Regions from separate parts of the Mycobacterium terrae genome, predicted to be linked through region 2. Evidence: predicted binding sites of a transcription regulator. Region 2 holds the regulator's gene; each other region holds the start of a gene.
What was found. The regulator LexA, encoded in region 2, represses DNA repair genes until DNA is damaged. The targets are predictions, from matches to a motif close to CGAACANNTGTTCG.
Positions count from the first base shown of each region.

Region 1: the regulator LexA is predicted to act here: its motif matches at 7,074-7,087, upstream of G6N23_RS17765 (HNH endonuclease signature motif containing protein).
Region 3: the regulator LexA is predicted to act here: its motif matches at 6,320-6,333, upstream of G6N23_RS04275 (error-prone DNA polymerase).

Region 1 covers NZ_AP022564.1:3,741,338-3,751,402, reverse strand. The annotation lists gene G6N23_RS17775 (non-ribosomal peptide synthetase) at 1-4,568, shown strand, start outside; gene G6N23_RS17770 (NAD-dependent epimerase/dehydratase family protein) at 4,573-5,565, shown strand; gene G6N23_RS17765 (HNH endonuclease signature motif containing protein) at 5,594-7,069, opposite strand; gene G6N23_RS17760 (SRPBCC family protein) at 7,244-7,711, shown strand; gene G6N23_RS17755 (amidase family protein) at 7,722-9,167, opposite strand; gene G6N23_RS17750 (FAD-binding oxidoreductase) at 9,257-10,065, opposite strand, start outside.
Region 2 covers NZ_AP022564.1:1,664,163-1,674,227, reverse strand. The annotation lists gene G6N23_RS08170 (iron-dependent transcriptional repressor DtxR) at 112-804, shown strand; gene G6N23_RS08165 (DUF4192 domain-containing protein) at 810-1,868, opposite strand; gene G6N23_RS08160 (proteasome assembly chaperone family protein) at 2,184-3,167, shown strand; gene G6N23_RS08155 (peroxynitrite isomerase) at 3,177-3,662, opposite strand; gene nrdR (transcriptional regulator NrdR) at 3,699-4,163, opposite strand; gene G6N23_RS08145 (LysM peptidoglycan-binding domain-containing protein) at 4,308-4,811, opposite strand; gene lexA (transcriptional repressor LexA) at 5,024-5,716, shown strand; gene folE (GTP cyclohydrolase I FolE) at 5,732-6,337, opposite strand; gene G6N23_RS08130 (helix-turn-helix transcriptional regulator) at 6,429-7,109, shown strand; gene G6N23_RS08125 (NAD(P)H-dependent flavin oxidoreductase) at 7,106-8,089, shown strand; gene G6N23_RS08120 (nuclear transport factor 2 family protein) at 8,104-8,559, shown strand; gene G6N23_RS08115 (LGFP repeat-containing protein) at 8,560-10,065, opposite strand, start outside.
Region 3 covers NZ_AP022564.1:873,559-883,623, forward strand. The annotation lists gene G6N23_RS04245 (HNH endonuclease signature motif containing protein) at 1-534, shown strand, start outside; gene G6N23_RS04250 (hypothetical protein) at 554-784, opposite strand; gene otsB (trehalose-phosphatase) at 845-1,951, opposite strand; gene G6N23_RS04260 (universal stress protein) at 2,021-2,893, shown strand; gene G6N23_RS04265 (MMPL/RND family transporter) at 2,902-5,808, opposite strand; gene G6N23_RS04270 (MmpS family transport accessory protein) at 5,805-6,236, opposite strand; gene G6N23_RS04275 (error-prone DNA polymerase) at 6,348-9,668, shown strand; gene G6N23_RS04280 (alpha/beta fold hydrolase) at 9,844-10,065, shown strand, end outside.

The DNA of each region.
Region 1 (10,065 bases), 2.1 Mb from region 2:
CCGGGCTGAAGCAAGTGGGGCGGGCGGTCGGCGCGACGCCCTACATGACCCTGTTGGCCGCCTACGCGGTGCTGCTGCACCGCTACAGCGGTCAGGACGACCTGATCATCGGTTCACCGTTCGCCTGCCGCGACCGGGCCGGCCTGATGGGCATGGTCGGCTACGTCACCAACCCGCTGCCACTGCGCGTCGACGTGCGCGAGGACCCGAGCTTCGCTGCGCTGCTGGGCCAGGTCAAAGACACCGTGCTGGGCGCCATCGCGCATCAGGATTACCCGCTGCCGCTGCTCGTCGAGCGACTGCGACCGGCCCGCGACGCCGGGCGCACCCCGCTGTTCCAGGTGTCCTTCGCCTGGCAGCAGGTTCGGCTGTTCGACGACGGTGCCTCCGGCGCGGGGGTGCTGCCCCTGGAGACCCTGCACATCGGCCAGGGCGGCTCACCGTTCGACATCACCATGCAGGTCGGTGAGCAGGACGACGCGCTGCAACTCGCGCTGCAGTACAACACCGACCTGTTCGACGCCGCCACCATCGAGTCGATGGCGCAGCACTTCGGCTTGCTGCTGGCCGGGTTGGTACAGCCCGGGGCCGCCGACGCTCCGGTGTCGCGCTTGCCGCTGCTCACCGACGCCGAGCGGGCAAAGCTGCAGTCCTGGAACCAGACCCGGGTCGATTACCCGGATGCTCCGGCCGGTCTGCACGAGATGGTCGCCGCCGCCGCGGCGCGCACACCCGACGCCGTCGCGGTGAGCTACGACGGCCGGGAGCTGAGCTACCGTGAACTCGACCGGCGGGCCAACGGGCTGGCGCACCGGCTGAATCAGCTCGGAGTCGGTGCCGGAGCCGGTCCCGCCGTGGTGCCGGTGCTGCTGGAGCGCTCCGAGGATCTGGTGATCGCCCTGCTCGGCGTGCTCAAGGCCGGCGGCGTCTTCCTGCCGCTGGACCCCGCCCAGCCCACCGGGCGGATGGAGGCGATGCTGGCCGACGTGCCGGATGCACCGGTCTGCGTCACCCACCGACAGCATCTTCCCCAGGTGCCAACGGGTTTCACCGGCGCCCGGCTCTGCCTGGACCAGTCGTCGGCGGCACCGGAGGAGCAGGAGTCGGCTCCCGAGGTGGCCTCCGCCGAGCTGGCGTATCTGATGTACACCTCCGGTTCCACCGGCGCTCCCAAGGGGGCGCTGAACAGCCACGCCGGCATCCGCAACCGGCTGCTGTGGATGCAGGACGCCTACCGGTTGACCGCCGAGGACCGGGTGCTGCACAAGACCCCGATCAACTTCGACCCGTTCGTCTGGGAGATCTTCTGGCCGTTGATCGTTGGCGCCCGGGTGGTGATCGCCAAACCAGAGGGCCACAAGGACGCCGGCTACCTGGCCCGGACCGTCGTCGAAGAACGCGTCACCACGATGCATTTCGTGCCGTCGATGCTTCGCCGTTTTCTGGCCGAACCCGCGGCGGTGTCGTGCTCCGGGCTGCGCCGGGTGTTCTGCAGCGGTGAGGCACTCACCGCCGACCTGCGCGATGCGTTCTTCGCGATGCTTCCCGCCGAGCTGTACAACCTGTACGGTCCGACCGAGGCCGCCATCGACGTCACTCATTTTCATTGTGTGCGTGGGGATTCGCGTCCCATCATCCCGATCGGACGACCGATCGCCAACATCGCGATCCATCTGCTCGACGCCGCGGGCAACCCGGTTCCGATCGGGGTGCCCGGCGAGCTGTGCATCGGCGGCGTCGGCGTCGCCCGCGGCTACCTGAACCGGCCGGAGGCCACCGCGGCGGCGTTCGGCGAAGACCCGTTCAGTTCCGTTCCAGGTGCCCTGCTCTACCGCACCGGCGACCTGGCCCGGTATCTGCCCGACGGCAACATCGAGTACCTGGGCCGCCGCGACGACCAGGTGAAGATCAACGGTTTCCGCATCGAGCTCGGAGAGGTCGAAGCCGCGCTGGCCAAGCATCCGGGTATCGCCGAATGCGCCGTGGTGGCACGCAAAGACGCCTCCGGCAACACCCAGCTGATCGCACATATCGTGCCGGTCGCCGCCGCGCCGGGCACCGCGGAGCTGCGCCGCTTCCTGCTGGACCTGGTGCCGGCGGCGATGGTGCCCGCGCTGTTCCGCACCACCGACCTGCTGCCGCTGTCGCCCAGCGGCAAGGTGGATCGCCGGGCGCTGCTGGCCGCCGACGACGATCTCGATGCGGCGCCGAGAGAGTTCGTCGCACCGCGCAACCGCACCGAGGAGGCGCTGGCGAAGATCTGGCGTGAGGTGCTCGACGTGCAGCGCGTCGGCGTCACCGACGACTTCTTCGCCCTCGGTGGGGCCTCCACCCAGGCGCTGGAGGTCGCGGTGCGGGTCGGCGAGCTCGGCATGGAGCTGCGCCCGGAGTCGATGTTCGTCTACGGCACCATCGCCGAACTGGCGGAGGAGTTCGGCCCGATCGGCGAGGACACCGCCGGCGCGGCCGCGGCCGCACCGGTCGTTGCCGAGACGCCTGTCGCTCCGAAACCCGCTGCGGTACCGGTGATCAAGCCGGCGCAGACCGGTCCGGCGCGCAACGTGGTGATTGAAAGCCTCGGCGTGTACCTGCCGCCCCGGGCGGTCTCCACCGAGCAGGTGCTGGCCGACTGTGTCAACGAGGTGAAGATCCCGCTGGAGCGCCTCACCGGCATCAAGAACCGGCGGATGGCCGGCGTCGACGAGTTCTCGATCGACCTGGGCCGCAAGGCGATCAGCGACTGCCTGTCCCGGTCGAGCTACGCCCCCGAAGAGATAGACCTGGTCATCGCCTGCAACATCTCCCGGTGCGACGGCCCGGAGCACATGTTCACCTTCGAGCCCAGCACCGCCTCCCAGTTGCGTGATCAGCTGGGCCTGGCCAACGCGGTGTGCTTCGACATCAACAACGCCTGCGCGGGCATGTTCACCGGCGTCAGCGTGGCTCAGGACTTCCTCAAGACCCACCTGGTGCGCAACGCGCTGGTGGTCAGCGGTGAGTACATCAGCCACATCACCGGAACCGCGCAGCAGGAGATCGACGGGCCGATGGACCCGCGGCTGGCCTGCTTGACCGTCGGCGACGCCGGCGCGGCGGTGGTGCTCGAACTGGGGGCGAGCGACCGGGTCGGCTTCCACGACCTGGACCTGGCCACCTACAGCGAGTTCGCCAAGCTGTGCATCGCCAAGGCCACCGAGGGCCCGCACGGCGGCGCCATCATGGTCACCGACTCGGTCACCCAGACCGCGATCGCGGTGAAGCACTCGGTGCCCTACGTCGCGGCGGTGATGCAGCGGCACGGCTGGCGGCCCGAGACGGCCGATCACCTGCTGATGCACCAGACCTCCGAGGCGTCGATCAACGACGCCATCCTGACCATCAACCGGGTCTTCGGGGCGGGCGCGGCCAGCCGGGCCACCACCATCTGCAACCTGGCCGAGCGCGGCAACACTGCCACCACAACGCATTTCGTTGCGTTGTATGACTACATCAACGCGGGCCGGATCAACTCCGGCGATAACGTGGTGTTGTCCATCACCGGATCGGGACAGACCATCGGCACCGGGCTGTACACCTTCGACGACCTGCCCGACCGAATGCGACGTGCCGCCAACGGCCAGGCCGGCCACTCCGCCCGCGGGCGGTCCACCACCGGCCGCCGGGAACTGCCCGCGACCCCGCGGGTGCGTATCGAGGGCATCGGCCTCGCCCCGGCCGGCCAGGGCCCGCCGAGCTCCATTGCGTTCGCGGTCGACGCCGCCAGGGCCTGCCTGGACGACAGCGGTGTGGACTCCGCGCAGGTCGGCCTGATGATCCACGCCGGCATCTACCGCGACGACTTCCTGTCCGAACCGGCGGTCGCCACCCTGGTGGCCGGTGAAGTCGGGGTCAACGCCGAGCCGGAGTCCGCGGATGCCCCCAAGACCTTCGCGTTCGACATCCTCAACGGCGCGGTCGGTTTCCTCAACGGCTGCCACATCGCCGCCGGCATGATCGGCGCCGGCCGGACCGGTCACGCCATGGTGCTGGCTTCGGAGGTGGAGAACAACACCGTCGAGAGCGGCTACCCGCGCAGGGGAGTTCAGGAGACCGGGTCGGCGATCATGCTGAGCCCGAGCAACGGCCCGGAAGGCTTCGGCCGGTTCGTCTTCGAACACCACCCGGAGTACCGCGGGGCGCTGGCCACCCACACCCAGGAGCGCGACGGTCGGACCTGGCTGCGGGTGGACCGCGACCCGAACCTGTCGGCGATCTACCTGAGCTGCCTGCCGTCGGCGGTCAAGCAGCTGCTGACCCTGGAGACGCTGGATCCCGAGGACATCGCGCTGGTGTTGCCGCCGTATCTGCCCGGCGCGGCCCTCGACGACCTGGCCGCGCGTATCGGTGTGGACCGGTCGCGGTTCGTCGACCTGGAGGCCCAGGGCTGGACGAGTGACCCGTTCACCTCGACCCTGCCCTATCAGATCGCCGACGCTCGGCGGCGCGGGCTGGTCAAGCCGGGCGATGTCGCGCTGATCCTGGCCGTCGGCTCCGGCGTCGAGGTCGGCTGCGCCACCTACCGGTTCTGACCTCGTGCGGGCATTCGTCACCGGGGGAACCGGATTCGTCGGCTCGAACCTGGTGGCCGCCTTGCTCGACCGCGGCATCGAGGTTCGGGTGTTGCGACGCTCGACCTCGCCGATGGCCGCGCTCGACGGCCTGGACTGTGAAACCCGGGTCGGTGACGTACTCGACGGTGTCGACGCGCTGACCGAGGCGATGGCGGACTGCGATTGGGTATTCCACACCGCGGCGATCTCGGACTACTGGCGCTACCGGACCCAGACCCGGCTCTACCGCACCAATGTCGACGGCACCCGCGACATGGCTACCGCGGCCCGGCGGGCCGGGGTGAAGCGCTTCGTCTACACCAGTTCGCTGGCCGCCCTGGGTGTTCCCACGCGGGGCCATCTGCTGGTGGAGACCGACGAGTTCAACATCCGCCCGCGGAGATTCCCCTACGGGCACAGCAAGCATCTCGCCGAGACCGAACTGCACAAGGAAGTGGCGGCGGGCCTGCCCGCGGTGATCGTCAACCCCTCGGTGGTGATCGGGCCCCGCGACGTCAACCGCATCGCCAGCGCGATGCTGGTCGAAGCGAAGCGCGGTCGGCTGTGGTTCGCCGCTCCGGGTGGTACCAACTTCGTCTCGGTCGACGACGTGGTGGCCGGCCACATCGCGGCAGCGGAACGGGGACGGGTCGGCGAACGCTACATCCTGGGCGGTGAAAACCTGCCGTTCCGTGCGGTGTTCGCGGCCGCCAATGAACTCTTTGGCCGGGGTGCCCCCTCGATTGTGCTGCCGCGCTGGATAATTCCGGTAGCTGCGGCCGGCGTGAGCGTCGCTCGTGCCGTCGCGGGCCCGCGGTTGCCGATCGACGCCCGCCAGATGCGCCTGTCGCTGGCCGAGATCTACGCCGATCCCGCCAAGTCCCACAACGAGTTGGGCGTGCCGTTCACCCCGTTCCGCACCGCGCTGCGCAGCGGCTACGAGTGGTACCGCAGCAACGGCTACCTGGACGGGTAATCTGACGAGCTTTCAGCGATAGCGGTTGTCAGCCGGCTTGTTTCCAGTCGTCTTCGGCTGACGTCGGGAGAGGGTCGTCGTCGCCGTCTGGGAGAGGCCGTCGGTGGTGGTCGATGACGGCTTCGATGAAGTGGAAGGGGTTGGTGCGTGGTTGGCCGTGGTCGAGTTTGGGTGGTGGGATCCATTCGACCCGGCCGGTGTCGTCGAGTCTGGTCAACCAGCCCTGTTCGCTGGCCATCCGGTTGTCCGGCGCGCACGCCAACGCGAGTTCGTCGATATCGGTCTGCCCGTTTGTGGCCCAGTCGTTTTCGAGGTGATGGGCCTGGGACAGATAACCCGAGACCGTACATCCTGGGCGGGTGCAGCCGCGGTCGCGTGCGTGCAGCACGATGCGCTGATCTCCTGAGGCGAGGCGTTTGCTGCGGCCCAACCACAAGGCTCGGCCTTTCCCGTCGAAGATGCTCAGGTAGTGGTAGGCGTGGGAAGCCATGCGCAGCAGATCACTCATGGGCAGCAGGCCGCCACCGGCGGTGTGTGCCTTGCCGGTGACCGGGGATTCGGTCGGCGGCGTATGACCGGTGGCGGCCTGCAGCTCGGCCAGGGTGGTCGAGACGATCACGGTCACCGGCAGGCCGTTGAGTTGGCCCAGATCCCCACAGGCCAGGGTGGCGCGTAAGGCGGCGAGCAGAGCATCGTGTTGGCGTTGATCGCGGGTGCGGTGATCGTGCTGGATCTGGTCCTGGCTGGGGGTGCCGGCCACACAGGGTTGGTCGTCGGCGGAGTTGCACATCCCCGGGGCGGCCAGTTTGGCCAGTACCGGCTCGAGGGTCGCCCGCAATTCCGGGCTGATCTTGCCGGACAGGGTGCTCAATCCATCGGCTCGTTGCGGCCCCAGCCGCAGCCCGCGGTGGGCGTGGCGTTGGCGGTCGTCGGGCTCGTCGCCATCTTGATCCAGAACGGCGATCAGATGCGCCGCCAACCGCCCGAAGGTCTCCGGGGCGAACAGCGTCGCCAGCTCTGCCAGATCACGTTCGGCGCGCTCTCGATCTGCAGCAGCCACCCGGGTCGGGATCTTGTCCATCGCCTTGCGGGCGATCGCCATCTGCTCGGGGCCGACCCGCCCGGCTGCCTGCGCGGCAGCCAGAGCGGGCAGCACCGGTTCGAGGGGTTGACCGATCATGGCGGTGCGCGGTCCCAGGTCAGCGGCCTCGGCGATCCGCCGGCGGGCTTCTGCCGCGCTGATCCGCAACCGCTCACCGAGGGCCTTGGCCAGCGAGCACCCCGCCAACACCGCGCCATGGCCCTCGGCCACGAAGCGGGCCACGATCTGATGATCGATCGCCGGCGCCTGCCACGCCAACGCCTCCCGGCGGGCCAGCACCTCCACCAGTTCCTCGGGGCTCAACGCATCGAACGAACACTGCGCCAACTGCGCATTAATCGCTTCCTGCGCATCCAGACACCCCAGAATGGTGTCCCGATCGGCGAGCGCATCCCTACCCATATATCGAACACTAGTTCGATACACCGACAGAAAATCCCCGGGTCCGACCCGCCCAGATTAAGGAGCCGGTGAGAATTCGGGTCCGCCTCAGTCCGAGTTCAACATCGGCGTGCGGTCGCTCGAAGGTCCCTCCGATAGTGTCGATCCACAGGCCGTCACCGGAAGGAAGACACCATGGTTGTCACCGTTGTCGAAGCGGGACCCCGGCAGGTCAGCCGGTCGGTGGAGGTTGCGGCTCCGGCGGCCGAACTGTTCGCGATGGCGGCCGACCCGCGCCGCCATCGGGAACTGGACGGGTCGGGTACGGTCCGGGATACCGTCAAGGCACCGGCCGAAATCACTGTCGGGTCAAAGTTTTCGACGAACATGAAGATGTTCGGGTTGCCCTACCGCATCACCAGCACCGTGACCGCGTTCAAGCCGGACGAGTTGGTCGAGTGGCGCCACCCGGAAGGCCATCGCTGGCGATGGGAGTTCGAGCCGATCGCACCGAGCCTGACCAGAGTCACCGAGACATTCGACTACCGCAACGGTGGTGCGCTCAAATTGAAGTTCTACGAGCTGACCCGGTCCGCCAAGACCAATGCCGCGGGTATCGAGGCGACACTGAGGAGGCTGTGCGAGCGCTACCCGGTGACGTAGCGCGCGATTTTCAGCCAACCTGCGACAGCAGCGCCTCGGTGGGCGGCCGGCGCTGGACCCACGGCCGCACCGACTCGATCTGTGCCGCAAGCGAAATCAGGGTCGCCTCGTCGTTGGCCCGTGCCACCAGGTGCACCGCCTCGGGTACGCCGTCGGCGGCGATCCCGGTCGGGACCGACATCGCCGGCTGGCCGCTGTAGCACTGCGGGAAGGTGAACGGGATGAACTTCAGCATTCGCAGCATGGCGCGGGTCGGGCCGAAACCCTCGAAGTAGCCCACCCGCACCGGCGGGATCGCCAGCACCGGGGTCATCAGCACGTCGAAGTCGGCGATCGGACGCTGCGAGCGGGCGGTGATCCGGGGCTCGGCGGCCACCGCCTGCCGGGCCAGCCAGTCCGGGACCAGGCGGCTGGTTCGTGCCTCGGCCTGCATACGTCGTTCCAGCAGTTCGGTCTCCGGCAGCCGGGCGATCTCGTCGGCGAACCCGTTCATGAACAGCGCGAGCACCGCGGCGATACCCACCACCGGATAGACCGGGTCACGCTCGACGACCTCGTGGCCCAGCGAACGCAACAAGTCCGCGGTCTCGCACACCGGGCGACGCACCTCGTCGCTGACCGGCACCGGAACCACCGGCTTGAACGACACCGCGACCCGCAGCCGCCGCGTCGGCGCCAGCAGCGCGTCCATCAGCGGCGGCGCCGGTGGCGGCGAGGGGATCTCGTCGTCGGGTTCGGGGCCGGTCATCGCGTCGTGCAGCAGCGCGGCGTCGACGACGCTGCGGGCCAGCGGCCCGATGTGGTTCAGTCCGTGGAACCGGTAGGCCCGTTCGGGCGACTCCTTGGTGCTGATCCGTCCGCGTTGGCCCTTCAGGCCGACCAGCCCGCAGCAGGCGGCCGGGATGCGGACCGAGCCGCCGCTGTCGCTGCCAGTGGCGCCGGGCACCATCCCGGAGGCCACGGCGGCGGCCGAGCCGCCGCTGGATCCACCCGGGGTCCGGTAGAGATCCCACGGGTTGCGGGTCACCCCCCAGGTGGCCGATTCGCAGACCGGGTAGGCGCCGAACTCCGAGAGGTGAGTCTTGCCGATGATCACCGCGCCGGCGGCGCGCAGCCGGCGCACCGCGGCGCTGTCGGTGCTGGCCGGGCCGACGTCGATTCCGGTGCCGCACATCGACGAAACACCCGCCACATCGGTGTCGTCCTTGACCGCGATCGGCACGCCGGCCAGCGGCAGCACCTCTCCGGCGGCAAGCCGCCGCTCGACCTGCGCGGCCTCGGCCATCGCCGTGTCGCCGAGCACGGTGCGAAATGCGTTCAGCACCGGGTCAAGTCGGGCGATCCGATCCAGGTACAGCGTCACCAGTTCGCGCGGGGACACCTCGCGCTCCCGCACCAACTGCGCTAACCGCGCGACGCCGGCAAAGGCCAACCCATCATCGTGCGCGCCCGGCATGCTTGCGTCCTTTCCCCGCGGACCACAATACCCAGTCTGCGCTGCGTAAACGTGTGTCGATGGTGGCGACACACTGTGAACTGCGAACGTCAGCCCGCGGGCTTGATGTTGTGGTTGAGGGTGAACCGGTTGTCCGGGTCCAGACGTGCCTTGAGATCGGCGAGGCGCTGATAGCCGGCGTCGCCGAATGTCGCCCGGATGCGGTCCTGCCCTTCATCTCCGACGAAATTCAGGTAGGCGCCGGCCGGGCCGAGCGGCCGCAGGATCTCGAAGGCCTGACCGGCCCACGCCGTGCAACGCGCGGTGTCGGCCGGGTCGGTCCAGGTCGTCATCAGATGGATGATGTACGGGTGCTCCCGGGTGGCCACGGCCGTGGCCTCCGGCGGCACCCGGCTGGCGTACCCGCCGAGCCGAATCAGGTGCAGCCGGGTCTGTGCCGAGGGCCGGGATCGGCCGAGCAGGGCGATGCGGCGGATCGCCTCGTCGGTGAGTTCGGTGACGAACAGTGACTTCCAGTAGTTCAGCCAGCCGAACGGCGCCGTCTGGTCGATGGCCTGCTGCCAGGTCGGGTACTCCAGCTTGTGCTGCAGGGCCAGCACGGGTTTGGTCGCTGCGCCGCGGACGTTGAGCAGCGCATGGGTGTCGTCGACCCCGGTGGAGTCGGTTCGCGTCGAGCAGCCCAGGATGTTGACCAGCGACTGACCGGACTTGAGGTCGCTGGAGAAGTCCAGGATGGACGCCAGGTGATCCGGGGCGTTGTCCATCTGGGCCCGGAAGTGCTTGCACGCCGCCTCGGCGTCGGTGTCGGCGTAGGACTGCACGCCGGCCACCACCCCGTCGACCGGATGCAACCGCAGCACGAATTGCGAGACGATGCCGAAGTTGCCGCCCCCGCCGC
Region 2 (10,065 bases):
GCTCCGATGCGGTGGCCCGGCGGACTCATCTGTCGCCTGGGTCGACTCGGCGTCGCTCACTAACCGCGCACCGGCCTGCCAAGTAGACTCAGCTGCGACGGAAGGTGCCGAATGAATGAGTTGGTTGATACCACCGAGATGTACCTCAGGACGATCTACGACCTTGAGGAAGAGGGTGTCACCCCCCTGCGTGCCCGGATAGCCGAGCGGCTGGAACAAAGCGGGCCGACCGTCAGCCAGACGGTGTCCCGGATGGAGCGCGACGGCCTGCTGCGGGTGGCCGGTGACCGTCACCTCGAACTCACCGAGAAGGGTCGCTCACTGGCCGTCTCGGTGATGCGCAAGCACCGGCTCGCCGAGCGGCTGCTCGTCGACATCATCGGGCTTCCCCTCGAAGACGTGCACGCCGAGGCCTGCCGGTGGGAGCACGTGATGAGCGAGGACGTCGAGCGCCGCCTGGTCCAGGTGCTCGACAACCCCACCACCTCACCGTTCGGCAACCCGATCCCCGGTCTGCTGGATCTCGGCTTCGGCACGGACTCCGGATCCTGGGACGCCGACCTGGTGCGGCTGACCGAACTGCCGGCCGGCTCACCGGTGGCCGTGGTGGTGCGCCAGCTCACCGAACACGTGCAAGGCGACATCGACCTGATCAGCCGGCTGAAGGAGGCCGGGGTGGTGCCGAACGCGCGGGTGACGGTCGAGGCCGACGCCGACGACGGCGTGACCATCGTGATGCCCGGCCACACCGACGTCAGCCTGCCCTACGAGATGGCACACGCCGTCAAGGTTCAGAAGGTCTGACCGGTTCAGCCGGCCCGCTGACCGAAACCCTGCCGTTGCGGCAACTGCACGCCGAGCTGGGACGCCAGCCGAAATCCGGTGTCGGCCAGCCCGCGGATCCGGTCCGGCCGCAAACCCGACTGCAGCGCCGTGTCGAGCAGGCCCGCCATCCGGTGCCCCGGCACACAACGCAACGCGGCCTCCAACGACACCCCGGCCAGCGGCCCGTCCCCGCGCGCGTAGGCGCTGAACGCCAGCAGGACCAGCGCGTCGGCCCGCCACGGCGCGGGCAGGGCACGGGCCATAACCGCCCACAACATCTCCGCATCGCCGGCGTGTTCGCCGATTGCCAACGCGCACAGGGTGTCCCGGACCAGTACGTCGGTCAGCGAGCACCCCAGCCGTGCCAGCTCCGCATCGGCCGGCCGCTGTCCGGCGGCCAGCGCGACCACGGCCTCCAACACCGCTTCGACGTCGCGGCGGGCCCTCGCCGTGCCCTCGGTATCCACGGCGGCCGCCCGATCTGCCGCATAGTCACCGATCACGGCCGCCACCGCGGCGGTGCGCTCCGCGTCACCGGGGGCGATCACCGCCTGCAGGTCCGCGCGGCGAGGGTAGAGTCGCCTGCCCTCCAGCACCGCGGCAGCGGCCAGCGGAGACGCCTCCGGGTCCTCGACCGGCCCACCCGCGCCGCACCCGTCGACGCAGTGCCACCGGCCCCCGAGCGCCACCCGGTCCACCAGGTGCGTGCCGAGCAGGACGATGTCGTTACGCGACAACTCCGCGGCCAGGGTGTCGACCAGCCGGCGATGCTGATCGTTGCAGACCGGACAGCACGCCCCGTCGGCGTCGACGATCACCGCGATCGCCGCCGCCGGAGCGGCGGCGGCGGCGACGTCGGCGAGATGGCCGACGGTGCCGGCGAGCTCTTCGGAGAGGTCGACCCGCAGCACCGATCCCAGCTCGCCGCCGTCGACCGAGACCAGGATCAAGGATTTCTCCGGCACGAAGCCGAGGATGGCCGGCAGCGCCGCAATCAGCGCTCCGGGGCGATTCAGGGTGAATTCCGGTTGCTTCGTCGTCATGGCAGCAACGTTGACGATGCCCACCGTCATCGGGGCGCGCCGGCGCCGGGTACCCGGCCGCTTTGTGGATGAATCGGCAACTGTGAGCCGACTGCCCGGACGTGCCGGATAACATGCGAGCTCCACGAGGCGTTTTGCGCAGCACGTATCGCCACACCGGGGATTTCATCGCTGAGCGAACGGGAACTCCACGGGGGAATGCCGCCGTCGCACCTGCGCGTTCTCGCACATATGCGCGCATCGTTTTTCCGGTGCGGCCCAACGTGGTGGAAACTAGGCAGTGCAGTGCGATGTGCACAAGGAGGAGGCGAGGCAATGGCCGACCACCCGGACACCGGTCCCGACCGGAACCGGCACTACCAGGCCGAACAGAGCGGCATGTACGAGCTGGAGGTCCCGGCGCCGCAGCTGACGTCGTCGGACGGCGCGGGCCCGGTGCTGATTCACGCGCTGGAGGGTTTCTCCGACGCCGGCCATGCGATCCGACTGGCCGCCGGCCACCTCAAGACCACCCTCGACAGTGAGCTGGTGGCGTCGTTCGCCATCGACGACCTGCTCGACTACCGGTCCCGCCGGCCGGTGATGACGTTCAAGACCGACCACTTCACCCACTACGCCGAGCCAGAGCTCAGCCTCTACGCGCTGCGCGACACCGCCGGGACGCCGTTCCTGTTGTTGGCGGGTATGGAGCCGGATCTCAAGTGGGAGCGGTTCATCACCGCGGTTCGACTGTTGGCCGAGCGGCTCGGGGTCCGGCGGACCATCGGGTTGGGCACGATCCCGATGGCGGTCCCGCACACCCGGCCGGTGACGCTGACCGCGCACTCCAACAACCGCGAGTTGATCACCGATTTCACGCCGTGGATCGCCGAGGTCCAGGTTCCCGGCAGCGCCTCCAATCTGTTGGAGTACCGGATGGCGCAGCACGGCCACGAGGTGGTCGGGTTCACCGCGCATGTGCCGCACTACGTGTCACAGACCGACTATCCGGAGGCTGCCGAGGCGCTGCTGCGGCAGGCGGCCCAGAGCGGCTCCCTACAGTTGCCGCTGGCCGAACTCGGTCAGGCCGCGGCCGACATCCGGGCCAAGATCGACGAACAGGTCGAGGCGAGCGCCGAGGTGGCCCAGGTGGTGGCGGCGCTGGAACGCCAGTACGACGCCTTCGTCGCCGCCCAGGAGAACCGCTCGTTGCTGGCGCGCGACGAGGATCTGCCCAGCGCCGACGAACTCGGTGCTGAGTTCGAACGGTTCCTGGCCCAGGAGGCGAAGAAGGACCGGGACGACGACGGCACGGTGTGACGGGCGGGACTACCCCGCTCGCCGCAGCGCGGCGGTGAGATGGTTCTGCGCCGCCTGCCCGACCGCACCCATGTCCAGCGTGTAGGACAACTCGTCGCCGTCGAGGCGGTAGTGGCGGCGCAGTGCTGTCACCTTTTTGGCCGTAGGTGCCAGGCCGATCGTCGGCGCGGACATCTCGAGTTCGATACCGCCGGCGGTCACCTGGTAGCTGCCCACCTCGATCTCGGTGATACCGCTCGGATGGGCCAGCACCCACTCGATCCGGCCGAGTTGCGGCACCCGCAGGTACCCGGACTCGGCGTGCAGCGGCAGCCCGTCGGCGGCCGACTTGGTCTTCTGGCCGTACACCAGAAACGGTTTGCCGACGTGGGAGAACACCACCTCTTCGAGGTATTCGAACGACGCGATCGTGGGATACACCCCGGAGCCCCGGCCGGACCAGGTGCCCAACAGCGGTGCCAGCTCCACAAGATTCGGATGCAGGTCGGGTGCCATGGGGCCAGCGTAGTGCGCAGCACGGCGCCGCGACCCTCAACCGGTGCTGGGCACCTCGCGGTGCTCGCGCAGCGCCTCGATCTCCCGCTCGAAGTCGGCCGCCGACGAGAATGAGCGATACACCGAGGCGAATCGCAGGTAGGCCACTTCGTCGAGTTCGCGCAGCGGCCCGAGAATCGCCAAACCCACCTCGTGGCTGGGGATCTCCGGTGAGCCCGCCGCCCGCACCGCGTCTTCCACCTGCTGGGCCAGCAGGTTGAGCGCATCATCGTCGACATCGCGGCCCTGACAGGCCCGGCGCACCCCGCTGATAACCTTCTCCCGGCTGAACGGCTCGGTGACGCCGCTGCGTTTCACCACAGCCAGCACCGCGGTCTCCACGGTGGAGAAGCGGCGGCCGCATTCCGGGCAGGAGCGACGGCGCCGAATGGCCTGTCCTTCATCGGTTTCGCGGGAGTCCACCACCCGGGAGTCTGGATGGCGACAAAACGGGCAATGCATGGCCGCTCCTTCGCCGTGCGGCGAGCCGGACACCTGCAATCGCCGAGGCAACCCGGACCGCTGGGACAACTGAGAGCGTACCTGCGCCGGAGCCGGGCGGCGCGCCGTAGTAGTCGCAGGCCGCGGCCGACCGGACATCGACGGTCAGCCGATCGGCGCGATCAGCGGCTGACCGGCGTCCAGGGCCACCGATTCCAGGCTGTTGAGTTCGCGGATCCGGTCGACGACCTGGGCGGTCGGGGCGTCGGGCGCGACCCGGGCCGCCAGGTGCTGCAGGTTCTCGCCGCTCTGCACCCGCACCACGCCGAGCTGCTCGGGCACCGCGGGGGCGCCGCCGCCGGCCCTCGCCGCACCGAACTGGGCGACCAGACCGAGCCAGACCGTGATCCCCGCGGCGATCAGCGCCAGCACGACCGTGGTCGCCGGAGTGATGGGCTTGACGGGCTGCGGCCGGTGCGCGGTGCGCGACATCAGCACTGCGCTGCCCCGATGCCGAAGCGGCGCGCCGCCCGGACGGGTCCGCACCAGCCGCGCCGGGCGGGTGTGCACCGCGCACGCGCGCCCCGACGTACCGGGACCGCGACGTGTCCGGGAGCGGTCGGCCCCGGCCTGGTCGAACGTCGGCGCGATCGTGTCGATGAGCATCATGTGCGGTTCTCCCTCACTCGGCGTCGGCGACCCTGTTCGCTCGACTGTTCGAATACTAATCGATTGTATGTTCGATGTCCGAACATGTGATCGATTCGTTGTCGAAAACATTAGCGACCCCCACCGACAAGGCGGTGACACTTCGAACGCCCGCGCGACACACCTCGAACACATGTTTGATTAATGGCAGGATTGGGGCTACATTCGCCTCTATGAGCGACAGCAGCAAGACCGCCCCGGCACCGGCATCGGATTCCCCGCTGACCGCACGGCAGCGCACCATCCTGGACGTCATCCGCGCCTCGGTGAACGAGCGCGGGTATCCGCCGAGCATCCGGGAGATCGGCGACGCCGTGGGGCTGACCTCGACTTCCTCGGTCGCCCACCAGTTGCGCACACTGGAGCGCAAGGGCTATCTGCGTCGTGACCCCAACCGGCCCCGCGCCGTCGACGTCCGCGGCCCGGAGGATGCGACCGTGGCCTCGCACGCGGCCCCGCGGACCGAGTTCGCCGGATCCGATGCGCTGCCCGAACCCACCTTCGTCCCGGTGCTGGGTCGGATTGCGGCCGGTGGGCCGATCCTGGCCGAGGAAGCGGTCGAGGATATCTTCCCGCTCCCCCGCGAACTGGTGGGCGAAGGCGAGCTGTTCCTGCTCAAGGTCGTAGGTGAGTCGATGGTCGACGCCGCGATCTGCGATGGCGACTGGGTGGTGGTGCGCCAGCAGAACGTCGCCGACAACGGCGACATCGTCGCCGCGATGATCGATGGTGAGGCCACCGTCAAGACCTTCAAACGGGCCGGGGGCCAGGTCTGGCTGATGCCGCACAACCCCGTTTTCGACCCCATTCCCGGTAACGACGCGGTCGTGCTGGGCAAGGTCGTGACCGTCATCCGCAAGATCTGACGGACGGCTCGGGCGCTACCCGGTGCCGCCGATACCGATGAGGGAGAAGAACTCCTGCCGCGAGCGCGCATCGGTTCGCAGCGTGCCCAGCAGGGTCGAGGTCACGGTGGTCGACCCGGTGGCGTGAACACCGCGCAATGTCATGCAGGTGTGCTCGGCGCGGATCACCACCCCGACGGCACGCGGCTGCAGGTGATCGGTGAGCCAATCCGCCACCTGCTTGGTGAGGCGTTCCTGCACCTGCGGCCGGCTGGCGAAGTAGTCGACGACCCGGGCCAGCTTCGACAGGCCCAGGATGCGATCGCCGGGCAGGTAACCGACACAGGCGGTTCCGGTGAACGGCAACAGATGGTGCTCGCAGACCGTCCGGAGCGGGATGTCGCGGACCAGCACCAGCTCATCGTAGCCCTCGTCGTTGGGAAAAGTGGTGGCCTCGAACGGCTTCGGGGTGAACATCTCTGCATAGGCGCGCGCCACCCGGCGCGGCGTGTTCTGAAGTCCCTCGTCGGCGGTGGAGATGCCCAGCGCATGCAGAAATGCCGCGGCGGCCTGCTCGGCGGCGTCCAGGTTCGGGACCGGCCGATCGACCACCCGCAGGTCCGCGTAGGCGGCTACCGACATCTCAATCTCCCCCATCGACTTCTCGGTGTTGCGTTCAGATTGGCGGCATCCGGCCCTATTTGTCAATATGTTTTGGTGTTACATTGAGGCGATGAGCACCCCGCCGCGCGACGGCCGGAATCCGTTGACCGGGTTGAGCTCTTTGGACGATCCGGTACGGCAACGGCTCTACCAGTACATCGCCTCGTGCGACGATCCGGTGGCCCGCGAGGACGCCGCGAGCGCCGCGGGCATCAGCCGTACCCTGGCGGCCTACCACCTCGACAAACTGGCCGAGGCAGGGATCTTGTCGGTGAGTTACGCCCGGCCCGCCGGGCGCTCTGGGCCCGGCGCCGGGCGCCCCGCCAAACGGTACGCGCGCACCCGGGACGAACTTTCGGTGAGCGTGCCACCACGCAACTATCGTCTGCTGGCCGACCTGCTGGTCAGCGCCATGGTCGCCGATGACGCCGGCACCGTGCGCTCGGCGATCTCGGCGGCAGCCCGCCGGGCCGGCCGGGAGATCCCGGTCCGGCACGGCCTCGTGAGCACGCTCGAGGAATTCGGCTACGAGCCGGCGGTCAACGCGGCCGGGGACATCGAGCTGCGCAACTGCCCGTTTGAGCGGCTGGCCCGCCAATACACCGAGGCGGTGTGCGGGCTCAACCTGAACCTGATCCAGGGCATGTTGGAGGGCACCGGCGAATCCCCGCAACGGGCCGCCCTGACCCCGTGCGAGCGGCGCTGCTGCGTCACCGTTCGGGCACGTCGACACGGAGGGCGGCATCGATGAGTCTGCTGGAATCGCTTGGACTGAGCACGCCGGTCATTCAAGCCGGGATGGGCGGCGGCGTGGCCGGGGCCGAATTGGCCGGTGCGGTCTCGGCGGCCGGCGGGCTGGGCACCGTCGGGCTGAGCGATCCACAGCGCTTCGCCGCGGACCTGCGTCGCGCCGTGACGCTGGCCGGCGGCCGGCCGGTAGCCGCCAATCTGCTGGTGCCGTTCGTCCGCCGCGCCCACATCGACGCCTGCATCGCGGCCGGTGCCGCCCTGGTGGTCTTCCATGACGGCGCTCCCACACGCTGGATCGGGGCGCTGCGGGCCGCGCGAATCCCGGTGCTGTGCACCGCCGGTGACGCCGAGCAGACCCGCCGGGCGCTGGCTGCCGGCGCCGACGGACTGGTGGCGCAGGGCGTCGAGGCCGGCGGCCACCTGGTGGCCGACCGGCCGCTGAAGGTGACGCTGCCGGAGGTGCTCGAGGCCGCGGGCGGAGCACCGGTGCTGGCCGCCGGCGGGGTCGCCGCCGCCCACGACGTCCGGGCACTGCTGGCCGCGGGAGCCGAGGGGGCGGTTGCCGGGACCCGCTTTCTGCTCACCGAGGAGTCGGGCGCGCACCCCGCCTACAAGCGCAAGGTGCTGGAGGCGCAGCGGACCGTCCGCACCATGTTGTTCGGGATGGGCTGGCCGCTGGCACACCGGGTGATCCCGAACGCACTCACCGAACGCTGGTGTGCCCGTAACGAACTCGGTCCGCCGCCGGTGCGCGCACTGAACCGGATCACGGCGCCGCTGGGTCGGCTGCTGCCGGTGGGCGCCCAGGGCACGCTACTGGCCATGCAGCGGCCCGCGATACCCCTCTACACCCCGGCGCTGCCCCTGGCCGGAATGGATCCGGCCACCGTGGAGCGGGCCGCGCTCTACGCCGGCGAGACCATCCACCGCATCAACGACATCGTCCCGGCCGCCGAGGCCCTGGCGCGGTTGGCTCCGTGACGAGGGAGGTCAGAATGTCCGAATTTCCACCATGCCCGCCCTTCGATGAAGACTCCGCACGACGCAAGGTTCAAGCCGCCGAGGACGCCTGGAACACCCGGGATCCCGATCGGGTGGCACTGGCCTACACCGACGACTCGGTCTGGCGTAACCGCGATGAGTACATCACCGGGCGCACCGAGATCGTGGAGTTCCTGCGACGCAAATGGGCACGTGAACGCGACTACGCACTGCGCAAGGAGCTGTGGTGCTATCAGGGCAATCGGATCGCGGTGCGCTACCAGTACGAAAGCCGCGACGCCGAAGGCCAGTGGTGGCGCAGCTACGGCAACGAGCTGTGGGAGTACGCCGACGACGGCCGGATGAGCCGGCGCGAGTCCAGCATCGACGACGTCGCCATCACCGAAGATCAGCGACGGATCTTCGGGCCGCGCCCGGACAGCGAACGAAACACGCTGCCGCTGTGGTGATCAGCCGGCCTTGGTGAATCCGTTGAGCCGGGCCGCATCCTCGGTGGCGAACCAGATCTCGGCGAGCGTGTCGTCGTAGAGGGCGTTCTGCGGCGTGTAGTACAGCCCTGAGCCGATGTTCGCCTTGATCGGGTAGCCGTCCGGCTGCTGGTAGGGGTCGTCCAGCGGCAGGTGCATCACCGGGTGGATCGACTCCTCGGCGCCGAAGCCGCGCTGGCCGGCGCCGACCGTGCGCGACTGCGTCCCGGCACCGAAAGCGCGTGATTCCGCGCCGGAAGCCCCGTGGCCCACCGCGTGTCGACCGGTACCCAGATCCTCCTCGGTCACCACCCGGGTCGGCGCGGTGTCCGCGTCGTCCTCGTCGTCGGGTTCGGGTTCGTCCTGCAGGCGGTCGTCGGGCTCGCCGTAGTGCAGCCAGGGCGCGTCCGGAAGCGACTGGCCCGGCGACTCCGCCTCGGGCCCCGCGCCGAACGCCGAGCCGCCGTAACGACTCGGCAGTCGGACCGTGCCCTCATGGTCGAGCTGGTCGTGGTGGGCCCACTGCTCGTCATCGTCGTCGTAGTCGTCACCAACCGTGTCGGGCATGGGGACCGGCGCGTGCCCGGCCACCGGGGCCGGCCGGCGCCGCTGCCACCACATCGCCGCGCCCGCCAGCGCTCCCAGCACCGCGAGCACCGCGACCGGGATGAGCACCCACAACCAGTTCCAGTGCGTCTCCTTCTCGACTCCGGTCGAGGTGACCGAGCTGCCGTTCGGCAGATTCATCCCAGGAATCTGTAGGCCCGACAACGCCTGCGCCAGATTCGCCGGTTCGGTGCTGAAGGTGTTGGTGGCCTGGTTCCAGGAGACCGTTCCGCCGGTGAACTTCTGCGAGACCACGTCCCCGTCGACAGTCTGGTCACCCACCGGGGCGCCCAACTCTCCGGACGCGCCGTCGAGCTTGTCCCAGGCGGCCTTCATCGCGCTGCGCACCACGAAGGTGCCATTGTCCGGGCTGGAGAAGATCACCGGGTCGTCATCGGCGGCAAAGGAATTGAACTTGCTCCCGGCAATGGAACCATCGGCCGTACTGGTGATCGGGAAACCCAGATCGCTGCCGGCCGGACCGCCGAGCGACTCGTACTTGGCCAGCACGTCGCCTTCGATCGCATTGGCGCCGGTGGCCGGCGAGAAGTAGACCTTGCCGCCGGCGAAATCCTGGCCCACCCCGTCGCTGCCGACCACGTACTCGTCGCCCTGTTTGGCCCCGAGGGAACCCGAGGGGCCACCGGCCCCGCGCCAGGCCTGGTCGATGGCCGCCGTCGGGTCGAGCTGGACCTGCAGATCGGCCAGCTGGGCCGCCAGCTCCGGCGGCACCGTGGTGAACGTCCTGGTCGCACCGTCGAAGGACAAGGCGCCGGCGCTGAACTTCTGGGTCACCACCGCGCCGTCGTAGTTCTCGTCCTCGACCGGCACCCCGAGCGGGCCGGTGGAGCTGCCCAATCTGTCCCAGCCGGCGTTGATCGG
Region 3 (10,065 bases), 790 kb from region 2:
CAACACAATGGGCTGCCGGCCACCATCATCGTCTCGACCACCCTCGCCGAGCTAGAAGCCGGTACCGGTAAAGCCCACACCGGCGGCGGCACCTGGCTACCCATACGCGACGTCATCGCGATGGCCTCCCACGCCCACCACTACCTACGCATCTATGACGGCGCCAAAGAACTCGCGTTGTTCCACACCAAACGCCTGGCCTCACCCGGGCAGCGCATCGTGCTGTATGCCAAAGAGCGGGGCTGTAGCCACCCGGGCTGCCCCATCGGCGGCTACTACTGCGAAGTCCACCACGACACCGACTACGCCAAAACCGGGCGCACCGACATCCACGGGCTGAGCCTGCGCTGCGGCCCCCACCACCAACTCATCACCTCACACGGCTGGAAAACCCGCAAAGCCCACAACGGCACCACCGAAACCCTGCCCCCACCCCACCTCGACCACGGCCAACCCCGCACCAACCACTACCACCACCCCGAAAAACTCTTGCGCGACAACGACTCCAGCAAAGACGACGACGAAAATCCGTAGCCCGTTGCGGACCTGGGGGCTAACCCCTCACGGCGTCCTCGCCTGCCATCCGCAGTCCGGTGGCCAGGCCGTCCACCCAGATCGACACCATCAGCTCCAGCACCGGTGGGTGGTTGGACGGCATGAACATCTTGGTCAGTTTCTGGACGCGGGCGTGGGCAAGCTTCTGGAAGTCGCGGTCATCCAGCTCCGGGAACTCCAGGTACTCACTGCCGATCGCCGCGTTCTCTGCGGCCGTATACGCGTCCATGGCCACATCCGATCACCGCACCGGCTCGCAGCGGAAGGGGCGGAAGTCCCCAGCCGCCCGTCAGCCGCGGAGCCGCCCGGCCAATCGAGCGGTGAACTCGGCCACCTGGACCGGGCTGTCCAGTGCGAACCGGGCGGCGGTGGCGCGGTCGCCGTCGTCGGTGTGCCGCACCACGATTCCGGCGCCCGACAGATCGGCCACCGCGTCGAACGCGTCCTCGTCGGTGATGTCGTCGCCGAGGTACAGCGGCATCACCGGATCACCCTCGGGCAGCCGGTCCAGTATCCAGTGCAACGTGCGGCCCTTGTCCCAGTCGATCTCGGGGCGCAGCTCGATCACCTCGCGGCCGGTCGTCACCCGCAACTCCAAGCGCCGCCCGGCGTCACGCACCGCCGCCAACGCTTCTCCGACCCGATCCCGGGCCGCATTGCGGTAGTGGACCGCAACGGCGAATCGCTTGTGCTCCACCACGACTCCCGGCACCGACCCGAGCTGCTCGCGCAGCGACGCGGCCGCGCCGGCCAGCACCGGCACCGCGTCGGCGGCGGCGTCGTTCTGGTGATGGGCGCCGTCAGGGCCGGTCAGCTCGAAGCCGTGACTGCCTGCGTACCAGATCCCGGCCAGACCGACCCGCGCCCGCACATCGGCCAGATCGCGGCCGGACAGCACCGCGACCGGACACTGGGCGGCCAACGCGGCCAACGCATCCACCGCGCCCGCCACCGGCCGGGCCGCCTCGGGATCGTCGACGATCTCCGACAGCGTGCCGTCGAAGTCGAAGAAGGCCACCGGCCGGGTGAGTTCGCGCAACTCCGGGGCGGTCATCGCGTCGGGCAGCGCTGACATCGGCCGATCGCCGGTGCGCACCGCGATCTGGTCCGGGCCGGCCACCGTCGCGTCGCCGCCATCGTGTCCGACGCCGATTACCAGCGCGAAACCCGCACTACGGGCGGGGATTACGTCAGATTCGGCGTCGGTGAGCACCACACACCGGCCCGGGCGCACCCCCAGCCGGGCGGCCGCGGACACCAGCTCGGCGCCCGATGCCACCGGTTGGGCGTGAACCCCGGCCTGCTGCAGCCGCTCGGTCAGCGCCGCAGTTCCGTCACCTGCGTCGATGCGTAACAGCACCGCGTCGTGCCGGCGCGGGTCGATCGTGATGGGCAACTTCGGTCCGCCTTCTGTGAGTTCAACGATAGGTAGTCACCACGGTGTCACACCGCTTAGCGTGGAGGAGTGAACCCCGGAATCCTGGTCGGTGTCGACGGATCACCGTCGTCGAAGGCGGCGGTCGACTGGGCGGCCCGCGACGCCGTTCTGCACAACCTCCCGCTCTCCCTGGTCCATGTGCTGGCTCCGCCGGTGGTGATGACGTTCCCCGAGACGCCGATGCCGCCCGGCTACACCGAGTGGCAGCATGAACAGGGCGAACGCCACCTGAGGGAAGCCGCGAAGATCGCCGAGGCCCACAGCGCGGATCTGCGTGTCGACGCGGAGATCGTGGTCGGCTCGACGGTTCCGATGCTGGTGGAGATGAGCCGCGACGCCGCTCGGCTGGTGGTCGGGTCCCGCGGGCACGGGCTGCTGCGTCGCAGCCTGCTCGGCTCGGTCAGCTCGTCACTGGTCCGGCACGCGCACTGCCCGGTCGCGGTCATCCACGAAGGGCCTTCGGACGGCAACCCGCGCCCCGACACGGCGCCGGTGGTGGTCGGCATCGACGGCTCCCCGGTGTCGGAGGCCGCGACGGCGCTGGCGTTCGAGGAGGCCTCGCTGCGCGGGGTGGAACTGGTGGCGGTGTACGCCTGGCACGACACCGGAGTGCTCGACTTCCCCGGCATCGACGCGGCCGCAATGGAATCCGACGGCGAACTGGCACTGGCTGAGCGGCTGGCCGGGTGGCGGGAGCGCTACCCCGACGTCACGGTGCGCCGCGTGGTGGTCTGCGACCGGCCGGCAGACCAACTGGTCGAGCAGTCGCAACAGGCACAGCTAGTAGTGGTGGGCAGCCACGGCCGCGGCGGCTTCACCGGCATGCTGCTGGGCTCGGTCAGCCTGGCGGTAGTGCAGTCGGCGCATGCACCGGTGCTCGTCGTCCGTCCGGGGTCGTGAGGTTTCGGTCAGACCCGGCCGACGGAGACCGGCTCGGCGGCCGGGATCGGCGCGACCTGTTGGGCCACCGGGCTCGGCCGTGACCACACCCGCTGCGGCCACCAGAACCAGCGGCCCAGCAGCGCGGCGATCGACGGCGTCATGAACGAGCGGATCACCAGGGTGTCGATGATCAAGCCCAGTCCGATGGTGGAGCCCACCTGGCCGATCACCTTCAGGTCGGAGACCAGCATTGACATCATGGTGAAGGCGAACACCAGGCCCGCCGAGGTGACCACGGAGCCACTGCCGCCCATGGCGCGGATGATGCCCGTCTTGAGCCCGCCGCGCATCTCCTCCTTCATCCGGGAGACCAGCAGCAGGTTGTAGTCCGAGCCGACCGCCAACAGGATGATCACACTCATCGCCAGCACCATCCAGTGCAGATGCAGCCCGATGATGTGTTGCCAGACCAGCACCGAGATCCCGAATGAGGTGCCCAGTGAGAGCAGCACGGTGCCGACGATCACGGCCGAGGCCACGATCGCCCGGGTGATCAGCAGCATGATGATGAAGATCAGGCACAGCGAGGCGATGCCCGCGATCATCAGGTCCCAGGCCGACCCGTCCTTCATGTCCTTGAACATGGCCGCGGTGCCGCCGAGATAGACCCGGGAGCCCTCCAGCGGGGTGCCCTTGAGCGCCTCGTGCACGGCGTGCTTGATCGGCTCGATGTGGCTGACGCCCTCCGGGGACATCGGGTCGCCCTCGTGGCTGATGATGAACCGCACCGCATGCCCGTCGGGGGACAGGAACATCTTCATCCCGCGCTTGAAGTCGGGGTTGTCGAACGCTTCGGGCGGCAGATAGAACGAGTCGTCGTTCTTGGAGTCGTCGAACGCCTTGCCCATGGCGTTCTGGCCCTCCATCATCTTCTCCATCTGCAGCTGCAGGCCCTCCATGGTGGACTGCATCTTCAGCTGGGTGGTCCGCATGTTTTCCATGGTCTCGATCATCGGCGGCATGATCTCGAGCATCCGGGGCATCAGCCGGTCGAGGTTGTCGATGTCGGGCAGCACCAGCTCGAAATCCTCGGTCATCGCGTCGATGCCGTCCATCATGTCGAAGATGGACCGGATCGACCAGCAGATCGGGATGTCGAAACAGTGCGGCTCCCAATAGAAGTAGCTGCGCATCGGGCGCCACATGTCGTCGAAGTCGGCCATCTCGTCGCGCAGCTTCTGAATGTCGCCGAGCATGATGTGCATCTTCTGGGCCATGCTGTGGGTGGTCGCCGACATCTCGCGGGTCACCTCGAGCATCGCCTTCATGCTGTCGACGGAGACCTGCATGTCCTCACCCATTTTCAGCATGCGTTTCATGCTGTCGAGCTGGTACTTCATGTTCAGCTGCTGGGTGGTGCCCTGCATGCTCATCGCGAACGGGATCGTGGTGTGTTCGATCGGCGTGCCCAGCGGCCGGGTGATGGTCTGCACCCGTCCGACACCCGATACCTCGAATACTCGCTTGGCGATCCGGTTGATGACCAGGAAGTCGGCCGGGTTGCGCAGGTCGTGATCGGTTTCGATCATCAACAGCTCCGGGTTCATCCGGGCCTGGGAGAAGTGCCGGTCGGCGGCGGCGTAGCCGATGTTGGCCGGTACGTAGTCCGGCATGTACTCGCGGTCGTTGTAGTTGGTCTCATACCCCGGCAGGGTGAGCAGCCCGACCAGGCAGACCGCGGTGGTGGCCACCAGCACCGGCCCCGGCCAGCGCACGATCATCGCGCCCAGCCGCCGCCAGGCGCGGATCCGCATCGTCCGCTTGGGCTCGAGCATTCCGAAGCGGCTGGCCACCGCCACCACCGCGGCACCGAAGGTCAGGGCCGCCAACGTCACCACCACCATGCCGATGGCCAGTGGGACACCCAGCGACTTGAAGTAGGGCAATCGGGTGAATGACAGGCAGAAGGTCGCACCGGCAATGGTCAGCCCCGAGCCCAGGATCACGTGCGCGGTGCCGTGATACATGGTGTGGAAGGCCGACTCCTTGTCCTCGCCGAGCGACCGCGCTTCCTGATAGCGGCCGAGCAGGAAGATCGCGTAGTCCGTCGAGGCGGCGATGGCCAGCGTCACCAACAGGTTCACCGCGAACGTCGATAGGCCGATGATGTTGTAGAAGCCGAGCACGGCCACCACGCCGCGGGCCGCGGCCAGCTCGAACACCACCATGCCCAGCACCAGCAGCACGGTGCCGATCGACCGGTAGAAATTCAGCAGCATCACGATGATCACCACGAACGTCAGCGAGGTGATGACCTTCAGGCTCTTGTCGCCGGCGATGTGCTGGTCGGCGTTGAGGGCGGCCCCGCCGGTGACGTAGGCGTGTACGCCGGGCGGTGCCGGGGTGTCGGCGATGATCTTCTGGACGGACTTGACCGAGTCGTTGGCCAGGGTCTCGCCCATGTTGCCGGCCAGGTACACCTGCACGTAGGCGGCCTTGCCGTCCGGGCTCTGCGACCCCGCCGCGGTCAGCGGGTCACTCCAGAAGTCCTGGATGTGCTCGACGTGCTCGGTGTCGGCCTCCATCTTGGTGACCAGCTCGTCGTAGTAGGCGTGCGCGTCGTCGCCGAGCGGCTCGTCGCCTTCGAGCACCACCATCGCCGAGCTGTCCGACTTGAACTCGTCGAAGACCTTGCCGATGCGCATCATCGCGATCATCGAGGGGGCGTCTTTGGGGGCCATCGACACCGCGCGCATCGCCCCGACCTCGTCGAGTTGCGGCACGATCACGTTCACCAACACGGTGATCGCCAACCAGGCCAGGATGAGCGGTACCGCCAGCCGGCGGATCCATGTCGCTATGGCGCCGCGGTGGGGCGGCTGCGCCGCCGGCAGCGTGTCGGTGGGGGCGTCGTCGCTGAGGTGTTTGCTCATCCTGATTTCACAATGCAGAAGGTCTGGGCGCTCACGGGGCTGCTGGAGATTCGTTCGTCTTTGAGCTCGCCGTCGATGGTGACCCGACAGCCGATGGTGCTGCCGTCACCCTGCGCGACGATGTTGGGGCTCACCGCCGGATTGGTGGTCGACAGCGTCAGTGACCACGGCAGGGCGGCGCCGTCGACCCGCTGCGGAAGAGCTTCCAGGTCGAGATAGTTGATGTCGGCGTAGGTCCCGTCCGGACTGAAGATGTCATAGACCACGACTTTGGGGTGAAACGGCTTGGTGTCCTCGAACGGGGCCGCGCTGTTGCCGCTGTCATCACCGCCGAAATAGCCGCGAATGCGATTCACGACGAACCCCCCGACCATGAGAACCAACACGATGAGCAGCGGTAACCACGCGCGCCTGACAACGCCGAACATCAAGAATTGCCTTTCGGGTGGTGCCGGAATCTGACACAGATTAGTGCATCAAAGTTCTTTTCAACACTCAAGGGGGCGCGAATCGCACACACGTTCGATATCGTGGTGGGGGTGAGCTGGGGCAGTGGGCCGCCGAGCTGGGCGGAAATGGAGCGAGTGCTCAATGGTAAGCCTCGTCACACCGATCAGCCGGCCGGTGTGTCGGCCGATCGCGGGTCGGCGCCGCGGCCGGAGCGGCCCCGGCCGGCTGGCCCGACGGGGTCTTTCACGCCTTATGCCGAGTTGCACGCGCACTCCGCCTACAGCTTCCTGGACGGGGCCAGCACGCCGCAGGAGCTGGTCGCCGAGGCCGCCCGGCTGGGCCTGCGGGCGATCGCGCTGACCGACCACAACGGTTTGTACGGGGTGGTGCGGTTCGCCGAAGCGGCCGCCGAGCTGGCCGCCGCGGGACACCAGATAGCCACCGTCTTCGGCGCCGAGCTGTCGCTGGGTTCTTCTCCCTGTGCCGGGACTTTCAAGGCCCGCACCGACGACCCGGACCCGCCCGGCCCGCACCTGCTGGTGCTGGCCCGCGGCCCGGAGGGCTACCGGCGGTTGTCACGGCAGATCGCCGCCGCACACCTGGCCGGCGAAAAGGACAGGCCGCGTTTCGATCTGGACACGCTGACCGAGGCGGCCGGCGGGCACTGGCACATCCTGACCGGATGCCGCAAGGGGCATGTCCGCCAGGCGCTGGCCACCGGCGGCCCGGACGCGGCCGCGGCGGCGCTGGCCGATCTGGTGGACCGGTTCGGGGCCGCGCGGGTCAGTGTCGAGCTGACCCGGCACGGCGATCCCTGCGACGACGAGCGCAACGCAGCCCTGGCGGCGCTGGCGCCCCGATTCGGGGTTTCGGTGGTGGCCACCACCGCAGCACATTTCGCCGGGCCGGGCCGGGGCCGGCTGGCGATGGCGATGGGGGCGATCCGGGCCCGGCAGTCCCTGGATGCCGCCGCCGGCCGGCTGGCTCCGCTCGGCGGTGCGCACCTGCGCTCCGGCGCGGAGATGGCCCGGTTGTTCGCGACGCACCCGTCGGCGGTGCCGGCGGCGGCCGAACTCGGTGAACAGTGCGCGTTTTCGCTGTCGCTGATCGCCCCGCAGCTGCCGCCGTTTCACGTCCCGGACGGACACACCGAGGGCAGCTGGCTGCGGCAGCTGACGCTGGCCGGCGCCGCCGAACGCTATGGCCCGCCCGGGGGAGCGCCGCGCGCCTATGCTCAGATCGATCGTGAGCTGGAAGTCATTGCCCAGCTGGGGTTTCCGGGTTACTTCCTGGTGGTGCACGACATCACCCGGTTCTGTCGGGAAAGCGACATCCTGTGCCAGGGCCGGGGATCGGCGGCCAACTCCGCGGTCTGCTACGCCCTCGGTGTCACCGCGGTGGATCCGGTGGCCAACGGGCTGCTGTTCGAGCGGTTCCTGTCCCCGGCCCGAGACGGGCCGCCCGACATCGACATCGACATCGAGTCGGATCGCCGCGAAGAGGTGATCCAGTACGTCTACGGCAAATACGGCCGCGACCACGCCGCCCAGGTCGCCAATGTCATCACCTACCGGGGTCGCAGCGCTGTGCGGGACATGGCCCGCGCGCTGGGCTACTCGCCGGGCCAGCAGGACGCCTGGAGCAAGCAGCTGGGCCGGTGGGGTGCATTGAATCATGCCGACGACGCTGATATCGAAGGCATCCCCGGGCAGGTGATCGACTTGGCCACCCAGATCGCCGACCTGCCAAGGCATCTGGGTATCCACTCCGGCGGCATGGTGATCTGTGACCGCCCGATCGCCGATGTGTGCCCGGTGGAATGGGCGCGGATGCCCGGCCGCAGTGTGCTGCAGTGGGACAAAGACGACTGTGCGGCAATCGGTCTGGTGAAATTCGATCTGCTGGGGCTGGGCATGCTCTCCGCGCTGCACTACGCGATCGACCTGGTGGCCGAGCATAAGGGTATCGAGGTGGACCTGGCCGCAATCGATCTGTCCGAGCCGGCGGTGTATGAGATGCTGGCCCGCGCCGACTCGGTCGGGGTGTTCCAGGTGGAGTCGCGCGCGCAGATGGCCACTCTGCCGCGGCTGCGCCCACGGGTGTTCTACGACCTGGTGGTGGAAGTGGCGCTGATCCGCCCTGGGCCGATCCAGGGCGGGTCGGTGCATCCCTACATTCGCCGTCGCAACGGCATCGACCCGGTGACCTACGAGCATCCGAGCATGGAGCGGGCACTGCGAAAAACCCTGGGAATTCCGTTGTTCCAGGAGCAGTTGATGACGCTGGCGGTGGACTGCGCCGGATTCACCGCGGCCGAAGCCGACCAGCTGCGGCGCGCGATGGGCTCCAAGCGGTCCCCGGAGCGGATGCGCCGGCTGCGGAGTAGGTTCTACGACGGCATGGCCGAGTGTCACGGCATCACCGGCGCGGTGGCCGACCGGATCTACGAAAAGCTGGAAGCCTTCGCCAACTACGGGTTTCCGGAGAGTCACGCGATGAGCTTCGCGTCGCTGGTGTTCTACTCGGCCTGGTTCAAGCTGCACCACCCGGCGGCGTTCTGCGCCGCGCTGCTGCGGGCTCAGCCGATGGGCTTCTATTCGCCGCAGTCGCTGGTCGCCGACGCCCGCCGGCACGGGGTCGTGGTGCACCGCCCCGACGTCAACGCCAGCCTGGCGCACGCCACGCTGGCCGAAGCCGGTACGCAGGTCCGGCTCGGGTTGGGTGCGGTCCGTGGCATCGGTACCGACCTCGCCGAGCGGCTGGTGGCCGACCGCGAGGCTCATGGGCCGTTCGCTTCGATGTTGGATTTGACTGCGCGGGTTCAGCTTTCTGCCCCGCAGGCCGAGGCGTTGGCGACCGCCGGCGCGTTCGGCTGCTTCGGCATGGCGCGTCGCGAGGCATTGTGGGCGGCTGGGGCGGCGGCGGGTCAGCGGCCGGACCGGTTGCCCGGGGTGGGGGTGTCCGGATTTGATGGGCAGACTCCGGCACTGCCCGGGATGAGCCAGATCGAACTGTCCGCCGCCGACGTGTGGGCCACCGGGGTGTCTCCGGACAGCTTCCCGACCCAGTTCCTGCGCGCCGACCTCGACGCGGTCGGGGTCGTTCCGGCCGGGCAACTCACCGCCGTCCCCGACGGCACCCGGGTGCTGGTGGCCGGCGCCGTGACGCACCGGCAGCGGCCGGCGACCGCCCGCGGGGTGACGTTCGTCAATCTCGAGGACGAGACCGGGATGGTCAACGTGCTGTGCACGCCGGGGGTGTGGACGCGGCATCGCCGATTGGCGCAGACCGCGACGGCGCTGTTGATCCGCGGGCGGGTGCAGAACGCCAGCGGGGCAGTCACTGTGCTGGCCGAGCGGCTGGGCGCCCTCGAGTTGGTGGTGGGGTCGCGGTCCCGGGACTTCCGCTGACACCCGAGGGCGGCCCGTCGCGACAAATGGCATCGATTACCCTCAGCTCAGGATCCCGCACGCTGAGCTTCACACGCAATCGGAGCAGTGGATGCCGGGATGCCACACCTGGGGGAGACAGATGCTGACAGCGAATAGGGCGCCGCTGCGCCGCATGCAACCGGAAACACCGTCCATGGCGGTCGGGACCTTGGAACGGCAGTACATCGATCTGGACTGCGGGCGCGTCTCCTACCTGCGCCACGGCAGTGGACCAAAGCTGTTGCTGGTTCACGGGATTCCCACCTCCTCCCGGTTGTGGGAACCGCTGTTGGGCACGCTGGGCGAGCACTACGACTGCATCGTGCCGGACCTGCTCGGCCTGGGGCGATCCGCGCCCAACGCCGACGCCGACCTG